DNA from 2 places in the Promicromonospora sp. NFX87 genome. Region 2 is predicted to be linked to the other one. Evidence: predicted binding sites of a transcription regulator. Region 2 holds the regulator's gene; the other holds the start of a gene.
What was found. The regulator Rex, encoded in region 2, represses fermentation and respiration genes when NADH is low (regulators of the CRP and FNR family bind a similar motif). The targets are predictions, from matches to a motif close to CTTGTGAANNNNTTCACAAG.

Region 1 (7,893 bases), 2.1 Mb from region 2:
TTTCGAGACCACGCAGGGCTGGCTGTGCAACTTCGCCCCGGTCACGTTCCCCGTGGCCGACGACGGCGTCCCGGCGTCCTTCGCCGCCGTCCTGCCCGCCGCGGACGCGGCGTTCCGGCAGGCCAGGAAGGTGGCGAAGGTCCCGGTGCACGCCGCGCTCGGCGTCATGCTGGCCGACGGCGTGCTCGACCCCGCCTCGCTCGGCAGCCCGCAGCTGATCAGCTACCTGGACCTGCGCCGGTTCCCGGGCGCCGGGCGGCCGGCCTACGACAACGGCCTGCACTTCACGGGGGAGGGCCGCACCGCGAACGCGTCCCTGTGGGTGAACCGGGACCACGAGCGGCTGTATCTGGTCACGCAGAGTCCGGACGCGCCGGCGGCGCAGGCCGCCGTCGACCGGTACATCGCCGAGCTGACGGCCACGTTCGAGGCGGCGGCCGCTGGGGGCGCACCGGTCGACGTGCCGGTCGGGGCCGACGGCGTCGCCCGGGACGAGCGCCTGGAGGCGACCGGTGCGGGTTCTCTCGGCTGACCTCTGGGAGCCCGCGCCGGGCCTGCTCATCACCTGGGACGTCACTCCGGGTGCCGGCCAGGTGCCCGAACCCGCGCCGATCACCTTCAACCAGCGCAACCATCTGCTCGGGACGGCGCACGGCGAGCCGAGCGTCTGGATCACCGCCGCGTTCGACGTCGAAGGCCCCGTCGACGTCCTGGCGCTCGAGGAAGCCTTCCGGGACCTCGTCGCCCGGCATCCCGGGCTCCAGACGGAGGCGGTCCGCCGGCCTCCCGGGCAGGCGAGCGACGTCGGCCTGGTGCGGCACGACCCCGGCACCCTCGTCTGGCAGCTCGCCGACGGACCGGTCACCCGCACCGTCGCGGCGACCCGCGAGCACCTGGTCGGGGAGCTCGGCCGGCGGTGCGCGCCGTTCGGCTACCCGGCTTTCCTGCCCGCGGTGATCAGCCGCCCCGACCGGTCCACCGTCCTGCTCGGTATGGATCACCTGCACACCGACGCGTGGTCCACCACCGTCGTCGTCGACGAGCTGGCGGCTGCCTACGCGGAACATGCCCGGTACGCGGCGGCGCGGGTCCCCGCTCTGGCCGGAGCGGTCGCGGCGGGCGCGGCGGGCTTCGGAAACGTCGCCGGGGCCCGCCCGACGGTCGTGGTTCGCCCGACGGCGGCAGCGGCGTCGGCCCTTCCGGTGGTCGGCCCGGCGTACGTCGGCGTCGACGACCCGCGGCTCGCGACCTGGCACGGCTTCCTTCGCGAACGCGGCTGGGCGCTGCCCACCTTCCCGCTCCCGCTCGGCGTGCCCGACGGCGAGCGGGTACCGCAGCGCACGGTGGTCCGCTCCCTGGCCGACTCGGCTACTGCCGGCGCCGTCGCAGGGCGCGCCGCAGGGGCTGGTGCGTCGACGTCGGCGGCCGTGCTGGCCACCTTCGCCCGGGCCGTCGCCGACCTCGGCGGCCCCACTGTGCTGGAGACGCTCCTGCCGGTGCATACCCGCGCCGACGAGACTGCCCATCGGGCCGTCGGCTGGCACACGACCACCGTGCCGCTGCGCATCGAGGTGGACGCCCCTGTGCCGGCCGGAGCGAGGGCCGGCATGATCACCGACACGGTCACCGACATTGCGATCGCCGCCACCGGCAAGGCGCTGCGGGCCGCGCGGGAGCTGTCCGCGGTGCCGCTCCAACAGCTGGTCGAGACGCTGCCGCACCCCCTGCGGTTCCCGCGGCGAGACATCTTCCAGGTGTCCTACCTGGACTACCGCCGGCTCCCCGGCCACGCGGCGGCCGCCGAACGGCGGGCGCACCACGTCTCGGCGGCGACCCGGGCCGACGATCTCCAGGTCTGGGTGTCCCGCACCGACGACGGCCTGGCGGTGCGCGCGCGCATGCCGCGCACCGACGTCGCGGTGCGGACGGTCGACGCCCTGCTGGACCGCTGGGCGGACCACCTGGCAGAGCTGGCGACCGGCTGAGCGCAGCCGCGCTGTGCTCAGCCGGCCGAACGCCGAGGCGCGACGTCGCCGTTGGCGCCGTCCTACCCTGCCTACATGGCTTCCGACGACGTCCGCACGCTCACCGAGGCCAGGGCCGTCACCGCCCTGGCCAACCCCGCCCGTTCCCGCCTGCTCGACTCGCTGACGGCGCAGGGGCCCGCCACGGCGTCGGTGCTGGCCGAGCGCACCGGGCTGGCGGTCGGGAGCATCAGCCATCACATGCGGGTGCTGGCGACCGCCCGGCTCGTCGAGGAGGCGCCGGAGCTGGCCCGCGACGGGCGGGAGCGCTGGTGGCGCCGGGCGGCGCGGTCCATCACCTGGGGCCGGTCGACGCTGCCGCAGGACGCCGAGAGCCAGCGTCAGGCCGTGGCCGCCGAGGAGTTCATGCTGGCGCGCCAGGTCGAGCGGGCCCGCGCCTGGCTGGAACGCTCCGAGCCGAACGAGGAGTGGGGCCGGGCCGAGCTCGCCACGGACTCCTGGCTGCGGCTCACCCCGGACGAGCTGACCGAGCTCAGCGACGAGATCAACGCGCTGGTGGGCCGCTGGAAGGAACGGAGCAGAGCAGTCGAGGCCCAGGACGGCGCGGACGAGCGTGAGCACGTCTTCCTGTTCGCGCGGGCGTTCCCCTCGCAGCCCTAGCCCTGCCTCGAACTGAAAAAGAGTACTTGTACAAGAAGTCTTGTACGTCTAGCCTGTCGATATGACGACGTCGACAGCGCCTCCCCGCGGCACCACCTCCGACGCGGGACCCCTCGGGCGCAACCGGGCCTTCGGCCTGCTCTGGCTGGGCGAGGGCGTGAGCCTCCTCGGCAACGCGACGACCTCGACGCTGCTGCCGCTGCTCGCGGTGACCCAGCTCGACGCCGGGCCCACCTGGATGGGGCTCATCGCGGCCGCGACGTGGTTCCCGTGGCTGGTGATCGGCCTGCCGGCGGGCGCGTGGGTGGATCGGCTGCCTGCCCGGCGGGTGATGATCGTCGCGAACCTCGTGTCCGCCGCCGCCTTCGGGAGCCTGCCGCTGGCCTTCGCGCTCGACGTCCTCACGCTGACCCACATAGTGGCCGTGGGTCTGGTGGGCGGGGTCTGCACGGTGTTCTTCCGGACGGCGTACCAGGTGTTCCTGCCCGAGGTGGTGCCCGCCGAGCAGCTCGAGTCCGCGAGCTCGCGGCTGTTCGGTACGGAGTCCGCCGCGCAGGTGGCGGGGCCCGGTCTGGGCGGCCTCCTCGCCCAGTGGCTCACGGCCGCGGCCGGGATCGCGCTCGACGCCGTGACCTTTCTCTGGTCGGCCGTGTGCCTGTGGCGCATCCGGCTGCCCCGGCCGGCGAAGGCGCCCGACGGCCCGGCCGAACCCCTGCTCACGCGCATCCGTGAGGGCGTGGACCTGGTGCGCCGCGACCGCTACATCCCGTGGCTCGTGGGCATCGGCGGCCTGTCCAACTTCGGGCTCGCGGGGTACGGGGCGCTCCTGGTCCTGTTCCTCGTGCGCGACCTGCACCTGACCGAGGCAGGGGTCGGCGCCGTCCTCGCGGTGGCGGGCGGCGGCGGGGTGGTGGGCGCCCTCGTCGCCCCGTACCTGAGCCGGGTCCTCGGGAGCGGGCGGGCCTCCACGGTGCTGCTGGTGCTCTGCGGCCCCGCCGCGCTGCTCGTCGGCGCGGGCCTGCCAGGGTCTGGCGCGGCGCTCAGCGCGGCCGGCGGCTTCCTGACCGGACTGTTCGTGGTGGCGGGCAACGTGATCCGGAACGCGTGGCGGCTCCGGTACGTGCCGGCCGGCCTGCGTGGCCGGGTGATGACGGTGATGCAGGTGGTGAACTTCGGCACCATGCCGGCGGCCGGCGTCGTCGCGGGCTGGCTCGGCGGGGAGATCGGCGTGCGCGAGACGATCCTGGTGATGGCGGCCGTGCACTGCCTCGCGTGCTGGGGCGTGCTGCTCTCGCCGCTCGCGCGGATGCGGGAGCTGCCGACGGGACGGCTGGGCGTCTAGCCGTCCCGTCGGCGGTGGTGCTCAGGCTCCTGCGGGGACCCGTCGGGCCGCGTCCGCCGCGGTGAGCTCCGCGGCGTCGTAGTCCGCGCCGCCGTCGAGGCTCGGCATCATCGAGGTGAGCTGCGGCTTCCACTCGGTGTACCGCTCGGGGAAGCAGCGCTCGAGCAGCCCGGTCATGGCGGCGACGGCGGTCGAGGCGCCCGGGGACGCGCCGAGCAGGCCGGCGATGGTGCCGTCCTTGGCCGCGACGACCTCGGTGCCGAACTCCAGCACGCCACCCTTGCCCTTGACCCACTTCATCACCTGGACGCGCTGGCCGGCGGTGATCTGCTCCCAGTCGCCCGGCTGCGCCGTCGGCATGAACCGCTGCAGCTCGTGGAACTTGGTCTCCGGGGCGGCGACGACCTGGCCGACCAGGTACGCGGTGAGGTCCATGTTCTTCGCCGCGACGCCGAGCATCGTGCCGATGTTGTGCAGGCGCAGCGACGTGATCAGGCCGAGGTACTTGCCCTTCTTCAGGTAGTTCGGGCTGAACCCCGCGTACGGGCCGAACATCAGGTAGCTCTTGCCGTCCACGATGCGCGTGTCCAGGTGCGGCACGGACATCGGCGGTGCGCCGACGTCGGCCTTGCCGTACACCTTGGCCTGGTGCTGGGACACGATGGCCGGGTTGTCCGTGCGCAGGAACTCGCCGGAGATCGGGAAGCCGCCGTAACCGCGCGCCTCCTTGATGCCGGAAGCCTGCAGCAGCGGCAGCGCGCCACCGCCCGCGCCGACGAAGACGAACTTCGCCCGCACGGTACGACGGCGGGTGCCCGCGTTCCAGGAACGGTCGTGCAGGTTCAGGCGCCAGCGCCCGTCCCGCAGCTTCTTCAGGCCCCGGACCTCGTGGTTCAGGTGCAGCTCGGTGTTGTGCGACGTGGCGAACTCGACGAGCTTCTTGGTCAGCGACCCGAAGTCGACGTCGGTCCCCGCGACGGAGCGCGTGGCCGCGATCGGCTCGTCGGCGTCGCGGTCCTGGGTCATGAGCGGCGTCCACTGCCCGATGACCTCGGGGTCCGAGCTGAACTCCATGTCGCTGAACAGCGGGTGCGCGCTGAGCGCCTCGTAGCGGCGGCGCAGGAAGTCGACGTTCTCGGCGCCGCGCACGAACGTCATGTGGGGCGTGACGTTGATGAAGTCGGTGCCCTCCATCAGGCCGGCGGTCAGGAGGTGGTTCCAGAACTCGCGGGAGGTGTGGAACTGCTCGTTGATCTTCACCGCCTTGGAGATGTCGACGGAGCCGTCCTTGCGCTCCGGCGTGTAGTTCAGCTCGCAGAGTGCGGCGTGGCCGGTACCCGCGTTGTTCCACGGGTTCGACGACTCGAGCGCCACCTCGTCCAGGCGCTCGTAGATTCCGATACGCCAGGTCGGCTCGAGGATCGTGAGCAGCGCGCCGAGGGTGGCGCTCATGATCCCCCCGCCGATCAGCGCGACGTCGACCTCTTCGGAGGGACGCGGGGCTGTCTGGAGGTAAGAAGTCACGGAAGAACGATAGCGGGCTTGTGAAAAGTTGAACGAGCGCTGTGGCGTGAATCACGTGATGCGATCCGTGACCTCCCTCACGCTCACAGCGCCCGCCGCCTTCACGCCCTGCTCACGCCCCGCTCACCTGGCAGGGACGGCGGACGGCCACGGCCCCAGCTCGGGCAGCCCACCCGGCAGCGGGGTCGCGGGCACGCGCCCGGCGAGCCACGCCGTCACGTCCCGCGGGTCGCCCGCGAGGTCGTCGACGGCGACGCCGTCGGGCAGCCGCACCGCCAGGAACTCGCGCAGGTGGTCGCACAGGGCGTCGTCCCACGTCTCGTACCCGACCTCCTGGGACGTGCCGGCCAGGGCGTCCACCGAGTGGATCCGCACCTCGCGCCACCAGGCGAGCAGGCAGCCCGAGAGGGGTCCGCCACGGTACCCGCTGGGGGCGGCCCAGAGCGGCGACCCGGGCTCGGGCCAGGCGCTCGCCAGGTCGTCGCGCAGGGCGCCGAGGACCGCCAGGTGCTCGGTCACGGTGCGGCCCGAGCCCGCCTCGATCCCGGCGTTGCGCGCCTCCTGGCTCGCGTAGACGGGAACCACCTCGCCGCGTCCGGCGGCCTGCGCCTGGCCGCGCAGCGCGTTGCCCAGGGCCGCGATGTGGGACAGCACGTGACCGCGCGTCCAGCCCTCCAGGGTCGACGGCGCGGCGAGGTCCGCCTCGGTCAGCTGCCCGACGGCGGACACCAGCGTGTCGAGGCCGGCGTCGGAGTCGGCAAGGGCGTGCGAGAGGGTGCTGGTGCTGCTCACGGTGCTGTTCTCTGTGCTGCTCATGTGGGGCTCCTTCGTCGGGGCGGCGTCATGGAGTACGTGCGGAGGGTTCAGGGCCAGAGCAGGCCGCGGGCCCAGCCGTCGGCCTCGGCCCGGTACAGCAGACGGGTGTGCGGGCCGTCGTCGGGCGCCTGCCAGAACTCGACCTCCGTCGGAGCGAGGACGTACGCGGTCCAGTCCGGGGCGGCCAGCTCGGTGTCGGCGGTGACCGCGGCGAGGGCCTCCTCGAAGGCCCGTACGTACTCCTCCCGGGACGACAGCGGCTCGCTCTGGCGGTTGACGATCCCGGCGGCCCGCGAGGCGTCGGGTCGTGCGAGGAAGTCCGCACGGCTCGCCTCCTCGCCCGCCGACGCCGCGCTGCCCGTCACCTTGACCTGGCGGCCCAGCTCGGGCCAGAAGAACGTCAGCGCCGCATGCGGGTTGGCCGCCAGTTCGCGGCCCTTGGGACCCGACGACTGCGAGGCGAACCACCAGCCGTCCGCCGTCACGTCCTTGAGCGACACGGTCCGGGCATGCACACGTCCCGAGGGCTCGGCCGTCGAGAGCGTCATGGCGTGCGCCGCGAGCAGGTTCGCCTCGATCGCCTCGTCCATCCAGGCGACGAACAGCTCGTGCGGCGTGGGCGGCGCGGCGTCGGGGTCGAAGGCCGGGAGCCCTGGCCGGGCGAAGGTGGGCAGGGCGCGCAGGCGCTCGCGGAAGGTCACGGGTTCTCCTTGGTGGTCGGCTGGTGGTCAGCTCGTGGGTCAGCTGGTGGGTCAGCTGGTTGCTCAGTTCGTGGTCAGCAGGCCGACGAAGCCGCGCACCGCCGCGGTCAGCGCTTCCGGGTCCTGCGTGGCGCGGGCCAGGACGTAGCCGCCCTGGATGATCGCGAGGGCGGCGTGCGCCCGGTCGCGGGCGACGTCGTCGGGCAGCCCGGTCTCGCGGAAGATCGTGGTGAGGGTGCCGAGCAGGCGCACGAAGTAGGCGGTGAGCACGTCGCGCAGGCCGTCGTCGTCCAGCACTGCCTGTTCGGCGGTGAGGCGGCCGATCCTGCAGCCCGCCAGGGCGTCGCGCGGCCGTTCGAGGTAGTCGACGAGCCGCTGGATCGCGGGGGAGTCGCTGCCCAGCGTCGTCATCGCCCGGGCGAGGAGCTGGTCGACGGTCGCGCCGACGGCCGCCACGGCGAGGTCGTGCTTGGTGGGGAAGTGGTGGTAGAGGCTGCCCTGTCCGACGCCGGAGGCCGCCAGCACCGCGCGGGGGCTCGTCGGCCCGACCCCCTGGACGGCGAAGAGATCCTGCGCGGCGTCGATGAGGCGGTCACGTGCGGTCGGCGTGCTCATCGCTGCACCATACCTACCTCCAGGTATGGTGCGCAACCAATGACGGATCGAACGCCCAGGTCAGCTGCGTGATCCGGGCGCCCCGCCGGGGTCGGGTCAGAACAGGCTGATGACGCCCAGCACGCCGACCGCCAGGGCGAGCGCGAGCGAGACCGCGATCAGGACGCTGTGCACGGTGAGGAACTTCGTCGCCCGCCCGTCGGCGTCGCGCGACCGGGGGTCGGCGGCGATGCGCTGCCAGAACCGCGGC
Region 2 (7,893 bases):
ACCCCGTCGCCGTGGTGGGCGTCGAAGTCCAGGTAGACGACCCGTTCCGCGCCCCGGTCCAGCAGCCGGCGGATGGCGGCCGCGGCGTCGTTGTAGACGCAGAAGCCCGAGGCCGCGCCAGGCATCGCGTGGTGCATGCCGCCGGCGATGTTCACGCCGTGCGCGATCTCGCCGGTCCAGAGCGCGTCGGCGAGGTCGACGGACCCGCCCAGCTGGCGCGCGGCGGCCTCGTGCATCCCGGCGAACAGCGGGTCGTCGTCGGTGCCCAGCCCGCGCGCGACGTTCGGCTCCAGCGTCGTCCCCGCGTGCCGGACGGCGGCGACGTAGTCGGCGTCGTGCACCGTCTCGATCACCGCGTCGGACGCCGGCTCGGCGTCCGCCAGCTCGAGCGTGGGCCGGTCCAGCAGGCCGAGCGCCTCGATGAGCCGCATCGTGAGGTCGAGGCGGGTGGGCGACATGGGGTGCCCGGGTCCGAAGTCGTACTCGAGCAGTCGCGGACTCCAGACCAGCCGGGCGAGGTGCACCCGCCCACGGTAACGGACCTGCGGCCCGGCCAGCGCTCTGGCTCAGGATCAGCACGCGAGGTACGCTGGTTGCTGCCACCTCCTGCGGGAGGAGAGGAAGTGAGGCCGGGAACCCCGCCGGACGACGGGATCCCGGCTTTCGCGTGTTCAGAGCTCGATGTCGATCTCGTCGATCCCTTGGCCCAACGCTTCGCGTACGTCGAGACCGACTCCTCGCCGTGCTTGGCCGACCGCGCCGGCGACGGAATCGGCCACCCAGAGCATCGGTTCCTCTGCGGGAGACGCGAAGTCGATGTGCAGTTCCGCGGGCATCGCCCGCTTGGCGTGCAGGGCCGCGAACATTCGCCTGTCCCGGTCGTTGAGGGACTGCGTCCGGGACTCGAGCCAGACCTGCGAGACGGCAAGGATCCCTAGCTCGAACACGAGACGTTCCAAGCATTTATCCGCAACAGCCGTCTAAAGGCTCGCTGTCCGGCTCAGGGTTTCTGCTCAGAACGGCTGCCGTTGCGTGGCAGAGTAGGGCGTCGATCGACCGGGACATGGTGGAGGGAGCGGAGCGGATGGCGGGGAGCCTGCGGAACCGGCTGTTCGGGCTGCGGGAGCTCGTCGACGAGCTCGCCTTCCGGGCGCCGGCGCGGCTGGCGGTCACCGTCTTCGCGTGTGTGGTCGTGCTGTTCGCGGCGCTCCTGACGGTGCCGTTCGCCACCGCCGACGGCGAAGGCGCTCGCCTGGTCGACGCCCTGTTCACCGCGGTCTCCGCCGTGTGCGTGACGGGGCTCGTGGTCCAGGACACCGCCACCTACTGGTCCCTGTACGGGCAGATCGTGATCCTCGCGGGCATCAAGGTGGGCGGCTTCGGCATCATGACCGTCGCCTCCCTGCTCGGCATGATCGTGTCGCGCAAGATCGGGCTGACCCAGAAGCTGCTCACGGCGTCGGAGACCAAGACGAGCCGGCTGGGCGACGTCGGCTCGCTGATCCGGGTCATCATCGTCACCGCCACCACGCTCGAGCTGTCGATCGCCCTGCTGATCTTCCCGCGGCTGGTCGTCATCGAGGAGAACGTCGGCACCGCCGCCTGGCACGCGCTCTTCTACGGGATCTCCGCGTTCAACAACGCGGGCTTCGTGCCCACGACCGAGGGCCTGATGCCGCACGTCGGCGACTGGGCGCTCGTGCTGCCGATCGCTCTCGGGGTGTTCATCGGCGCGCTCGGCTTTCCCGTGATCCTCAACATCCAGCGCGCGTTGCCCCGGCCGGGCCAGCGCTGGCACAACTGGACCAAGCGGCTCTCCCTGCACAGCAAGCTCACGCTCGTGACGAGCGGCGCGCTGCTCGCCGTCGGCGCGTTGCTGCTGCTGGTGCTGGAGTGGGCCAACCCGGACACGTTCGGGCCCCTGACCTTCGGGGAGAAGCTGCTGGCCGCTCTCTTCGCCGGGATCATGCCCCGCTCGGGCGGGTTCAGCACGGTCGACGTCGGCGCCATGACGGAGTCGAGCTGGCTCATCCAGGACGCACTGATGTTCGTCGGCGGCGGGTCGGCGTCGACCGCCGGCGGTATCAAGGTGACCACGCTCGCCGTCATGCTGCTGGCGATCGTCGCCGAGGCGCGCGGCGACCGCGACATCGAGGCGTTCGGCCGCCGCATCCCGCGGGACGTCCTGCGGCTGTCCATCGCCGTGGTGTTCACGGGGGCGAGCATCGTGCTCGTCTCGTGCATCGCGCTGCTGGAGGTCACGGGCCTGCCGCTGTCGCAGGTGCTGTTCGAGGTGCTCTCGGCGTTCGCGACCGTCGGCCTGTCCACGGGCATCACGCACGAGCTGCCCGACGCCGGGAAATACGTGCTGGCTCTCCTCATGTTCGTGGGGCGCACCGGCGCGGTCACGGTGGTCGCGGTGCTTGCGCTACGCGACCGGCGGCGCATCGTACGCTTCCCAGAAGAACGCCCGATTATCGGTTAACTGACGAGAGTGTCAGGCGCACGGGTCACTAGGGTGACCTGTACGTCTGACAAGCGGCTAGAGAGGAATACCGTGCCGGAGAAGAAGCCCGAGCGGGATGCGGGTGTGCTCGTGATCGGACTGGGGCGGTTCGGGTCGTCGATCGGCGCGACCCTGGACCGGCTCGGCCAGGACGTGCTCGCCGTCGAGCAGGACCCGGTCCTGGTGGCCCAGTGGTCCGGGCGGCTGCCGCTGGTGGAGGCCGACGCGTCCAACCCGGAGGCGCTGGAGCAGCTGGGCGCCAAGGACTTCGGCGTGGCAGTGGTCGGCGTCGGCTCGTCGCTCGAGGCGTCCGTGCTGATCACGGGCAACCTGGTGGACCTCGGTACGCCCCAGATCTGGGCCAAGGCCATCTCCGCCGAGCACGGCCGCATCCTGACCCGCATCGGCGCGCACCACGTGGTCTTCCCGGAGGCCGACGCCGGTTCGCGCGTCGCCCACCTCGTGAGCGGCAAGCTGCTCGACTACATCGAGGTCGAGGACGGCTTCACCATCGTGAAGATGCGCCCGCCCAAGGAGGCACAGGGCTTCACGCTCGCGCAGTCCAACATCCGCAAGCGGTACGGCATCACGGTGATCGGCGTGAAGTCACCGGGTGTCGACTTCGTCTACGCGACGCCGGAGACGCGGATCTCCGCCAACGACCTGCTCGTCTGCTCCGGCCACGCGGACCTCCTCGAACGGTTCGCCGCGAGGCCGTGAACCGGGCTTCGGGACGGGTTCGCTACGGCTCCGGGACAGGTTCGGCGCACCTCACACCGCCCCCGATTACGGGGCGCGCGTCAGACCAGGTAGCCTAGGCAGCGGACTCCCTTTCGTGTTGGTCGGCCATCGTCACTCCCTGGCGTCACTGTCCCGGACCAACCGTGGACCATTTCGCTGAGCGGCCCGTCGTCGGGCTGCCGCCGACCGATCGAACATTGCGAGGACCTATGGGCTCCGTCATCAAGAAGCGCCGCAAGCGTATGGCGAAGAAGAAGCACCGCAAGCTGCTTCGTAAGACGCGCCACCAGCGCCGCAACAAGAAGTGACGCTCGCGCCCTCGGGCGCGTGACGAGCAGGCCCGGCCCCCTCGGGGCCGGGCCTTCTTCGTGTCAGCGGTGCGCTGCTACTGCCCGCGCAGCCGGCGGCGAGCCGCCCGCAGCACCAGGCCCAGCACCCACGCGGCGCCGGCCCAGGACGCCGTGCGTACGCTGCGCCCCGCCGCGCGCTGCGACCGTCCGCGGAACTCCCGGATGGGCCAGCCCACCTCCTGCGCGTGCCGGCGCAGCCGCAGGTCGGGGTTGATCGGGCAGGGGTGGCCCACCGAACGCATCATCGGCAGGTCGTTGAGCGAGTCCCCGTACGCGTAGCTCTCGTCGAGGTCGATGCCCTCCAGCTCCGCGAGCTCGACGATGGCCGCCGCCTTGGCCTGGCCGTGCATCAGGTCGCCGTTGAGCCGGCCCGTGTAGAACCCGTCCTTGTGCTCCGCGATGGTGCCGAGCGCACCCGTCGCGCCCAGCCGGCGCGCGATGAGCTGCGCGATCTCCACGGGCGTGGCGGTGATGAGCCAGACCTGGTGGCCCGCCGCGATGTGCTCGTCGAGCAGGCGGCGCGTGCCGGCGTAGATCCGCAGGGACAGCACGGCGTCCCACACCTCCTCGCCGAGGGTGGCGACCTCGGCGACGCTGCGGCCCGCGATGAGCGACAGGGCGCGGTTGCGGACCTCGTCGATCTCGGCCTTGTTCTCGCCGAAGACGAGGTACCGAGCCTGGATCAGGGCGAAGCGGAGGATGTCCCGCGTGCCGAAGAACTTGCGCTGGTACGCGGACTTGGCCAGGTGAAAAGCGCTCGCACCGCGGATGATCGTGTTGTCGACGTCGAAGAACGCCGCGGTGGCGGACGAGGGGTGCGTCGACGGCATGGAGGCCACTCTATCCGCGCGCCACGTAGTGCAGGTCACACCGGGCAGGCAGCGGCAGCCGGTGATAGAACCGGGGCGTGAGCCAAGAGATCAGCGGGCCGGACCGGGCCACCCTCGCGCGTGTCCTCCACCTCCTGGTGGCCGTGGTCGCCCTCGGCGGCTTCACGATCGAGCTCGTCACCGCGATCGTCGGCGGCCCGGGTATCGCGCCCACCCACGCCGAGCGTTTCGTCCGGCTCTTCAGCTACTTCACCATCGAGTCGAACCTGCTGATCGGCGGCGTCTCGCTGGCGCTGGCGCTGGACCCGCGGCGCGACGGTCCGGTCTTCCGCGTCCTGCGGCTCGACGCGCTGCTGTGCATCGCCGTCACGGGGATCGTCTACAACACGGTGCTGCGCGGCCTGACGACGCTGACGCCGTCGGGCGCCGTGGCGAACACGATGCTGCACGTGCTGGCGCCGCTCCTCGCCGTCGTCGTCTGGCTGTGGGTGGGTCCCCGGCCCCGCGTGAGCGTGCAGACCGTGTGGTGGTCGGTCGTCTACCCGATCGCGTGGCTCGTCTACACGTTCGTCCGCGGCGCCGCCACGGGCTGGTACCCGTACCCCTTCCTCGACGTCACCGTGCTCGGCTACGGCGCCGCGCTGACCAACGCCACCCTCGTCGCCGTGGTCTTCCTGGTCCTGGCCTGGGGCGTGCGGTGGGCAGACGTACGGCTGCCGGGTACGGACGGTTCGGTCCCGCGCGTGACGTAACCTCGGGTCGTGACAAGTCCTGCCGATGCCCGGGTGGTCCTGTACACACGCGAGGCGTGCCATCTGTGCGAAGACGCACGCGCCGTGGTGGTGCGGGTGTGCGAGGGCGCAGGAGCCCGATGGCGCGAGGTCGACATCGACAGCGCGCCCGCACTGCGGGAGAAGTACGGGGACTACGTCCCCGTGGTCGAGGTGGACGGGGTCCAGCAAGGTTTCTGGCGCGTGGACGGTGCGCGTCTGGCCCGCCTCCTGGCATGATCATCCCGGCAGTGTGTGCGTACGCCCGCGACACAGTGGTCGCGGGGAGGGGAGCAGCACGTGGTCGAACTCAGTGACGGGACAGTTCCGGCAGCAACCGTAGGGAGGCTGCCGTACTACCTGCGCGCCCTGCGGGACCTCGCGGCCGAGGGGGTGGCCCTCACCTCGTCGACGGAGCTCGCCGAGCGTTCGGGCGTCAGCTCGGCGCAGCTGCGCAAGGACCTGTCCTACCTGGGTTCGTTCGGCACTCGCGGCGTCGGGTACGACGTCGAGTCGCTCGCCTCCTACATCACGGTCGCCCTGGGGCTCGAGACCGAGCACCGGCTGGCGATAGTCGGCATCGGTAACCTCGGGCACGCCCTCGCGAACTACTCCGGCTACACGACGCGGGGCTTCCAGGTGGTGGCGCTGCTCGACGCGTCGCCCGACGTCGTGGGCACGCGGGTGGCGGGCGTGACAGTCGAGCACGTGCGCGACGTCGCGCAGATCATCCAGCGTGAGCGGGTCAGCATGGTCGTGCTCGCGCTGCCGGGCCACGTGGCCCAGGACGTGGCCGACGCCGTGGTGGCCACGGGCGTCCGCGAGATCCTCAGCTTCGCGCCGGTCGCGCTGCAGGTGCCGGACGACGTGGTGGTGCGCTCGGTCGACGTCGGCGGCGAGCTGCAGATCCTGGCGTTCCACGCGGCGACACGAGCCGCGGCGCTCTGACTCTCGGCCCCGAAGGCTGACCGTGCCGGGTGATCTTCCGCTCGTGCGGCTCAGCGACGCCTTCTGGCTGGTGCCGCGCTGATAGGAATGGCTGTGCTGATGCGCTGGCCGACCGGGGGACCCGAATGACTGAGGAATGGCACCCGAGGATCAGGCGAAGGACGCTGTCGGGGGTCTCCGCGCACCGTCTGTCCGCCGTCGATGGTTGGTGCCTGGGGATCGGCATGGCCTGTTGCGTGGTGGCGCTGGTGCTGCTCTGGGTCGCTGACCAGCCGATTCTTGCCGCCCTGGTCGGCCTGCCGGGAGCGATCGGGGTAACGGTATCGCGGGCGCTCGGCACTGCCGGGGGCACCCGGGAGGCCAGGGAGCGCGTGGCGGGATACGTCACGCTCGTCCATGGCACGGGACCGGCCGACCTGGAGCACGTGGACCCCCGAACGGGGCGGCTCGTCAGCTTCGCCGGAGAGGGCCTGACCGACGCAGAGCGCCGGGCGCGGGTCGCGGCGATCCGTTCCGATGCCAGGCTCGGCGTCGGGCATCCGGACCGGTTGCTGATCGCGGCCGGTGGTGATCCGGTGGACCCCGCGGGCTACACGGACGAAGACCTCTTTGCCGGGCGTCCGAGGACGTTCATCACGCTGCCGTGGTCCGTACGGCACGGAACCGTCTGGGGATGGTTCATTGTCGGCCTGTCCCCGATCGGGTTCCTCGTCTTTGCCCTGTTCGACGCCAGCATGTCGACACTGGCCATCGTCGCCCCGGTGATCCTCGGCGTGGTGCTGGTCGCCGCGCCGATCGGCGCAGTCGTCCTGGTCACGGTGATGCGTAGGGCCGACACGCTGCTGGGTGACGGTGGCCCAGGCGGCAGCGACAGGTCTCGGGGTGTCGTGGTGTCGCTCTGGGTCGTGCCGCTGGGCGTCGCTGTAGTTCTCATCGGCATCTCGGTCGTCGCGACGAACGACATCGCCGGAGCGCGGGACCTGCTCGGCGTTGCCGGCCTGGACCGCGCGGCCATGATGTCCGCCGTATGGGCCGTCCCTTGGTTCGTGGCCTGGGTAGTGCTGGTGCGCCGCGCGGCGACGGCGGAGCCACGCTCCTGACCATGGTTCAACAGGCTCTAGGGTGCCGTAGACCTGGGGTTGCAGCTCCTCGGAAGCCTGCTGAAGGGGAGTCAGCCCCGTTGGTTCCGCGAACCGCTTGCCGGGGTATGGGGTCATACTCGTTTCGCTTGTTCTGACGGCCCATCCCGGCTCAATGTCCAGGTGCTGCCGCGCGCCCATGCAGTTAGCGTGTTGCCCATGCCGCCTGGGCTGTGGCGGTCAGAACTATGGGGGACTCTTGAACCGACTCCGCTTTCGACAGCTGGCCACGCTGATCGTCGCAGCAGCAATGGTGGGGACTGGAATGGGTGGCGCAGCGGCTTCTGAAAGTCTGACGCACTCTTCGGGAGACTCAGATCAGGCCATGGGGCCGGGAAGCCCGCAATACTCGTGGGTTGCTGAGTCTGCAGAAGACATCCAGATGGATAGGTTGGCGGCAACGCCGAGCGAGACATGGGCGCATGCGGAATCTTCGGCAGCAGTCTGAAGGTCATCAGAGCCTTCAAGGGCCGTTCTCAGGGTCACGTCGGCGGCAAGTCGATCACGTACGGCGGTTCGAACTTGACGTGTGGCAACGAGCGTTGGGGATACAGGCATATTCTCAAGAGGCATCTGAGCGAGTGGCAGTCTCGGGCCGCGGTGGCGCAG

Region 1: a site for Rex is predicted at 5,529-5,548, ahead of mqo (malate dehydrogenase (quinone)). Genes of this name have one in related genera too.

What each region holds. Positions count from the first base shown of each region.
Region 1 is NZ_CP183413.1:1,166,513-1,174,405, forward strand. It holds gene ACNYC2_RS05160 (hypothetical protein) at 1-532, shown strand, start outside; gene ACNYC2_RS05165 (hypothetical protein) at 513-1,985, shown strand; gene ACNYC2_RS05170 (ArsR/SmtB family transcription factor) at 2,061-2,645, shown strand; gene ACNYC2_RS05175 (MFS transporter) at 2,707-3,987, shown strand; gene mqo (malate dehydrogenase (quinone)) at 4,009-5,511, opposite strand; gene ACNYC2_RS05185 (maleylpyruvate isomerase family mycothiol-dependent enzyme) at 5,635-6,327, opposite strand; gene ACNYC2_RS05190 (pyridoxine/pyridoxamine 5'-phosphate oxidase) at 6,375-7,028, opposite strand; gene ACNYC2_RS05195 (TetR/AcrR family transcriptional regulator) at 7,092-7,643, opposite strand; gene ACNYC2_RS05200 (SCO4848 family membrane protein) at 7,740-7,893, opposite strand, start outside.
Region 2 is NZ_CP183413.1:5,597,180-5,605,072, reverse strand. It holds gene ACNYC2_RS25165 (acetoin utilization protein AcuC) at 1-524, opposite strand, end outside; gene ACNYC2_RS25160 (hypothetical protein) at 672-959, opposite strand; gene ACNYC2_RS25155 (TrkH family potassium uptake protein) at 1,064-2,485, shown strand; gene ACNYC2_RS25150 (potassium channel family protein) at 2,558-3,226, shown strand; gene ACNYC2_RS25145 (30S ribosomal protein bS22) at 3,457-3,555, shown strand; gene ACNYC2_RS25140 (HAD family hydrolase) at 3,633-4,427, opposite strand; gene ACNYC2_RS25135 (Pr6Pr family membrane protein) at 4,505-5,179, shown strand; gene ACNYC2_RS25130 (glutaredoxin family protein) at 5,189-5,437, shown strand; gene ACNYC2_RS25125 (redox-sensing transcriptional repressor Rex) at 5,498-6,145, shown strand; gene ACNYC2_RS25120 (hypothetical protein) at 6,370-7,245, shown strand; gene ACNYC2_RS25115 (hypothetical protein) at 7,699-7,893, shown strand, end outside.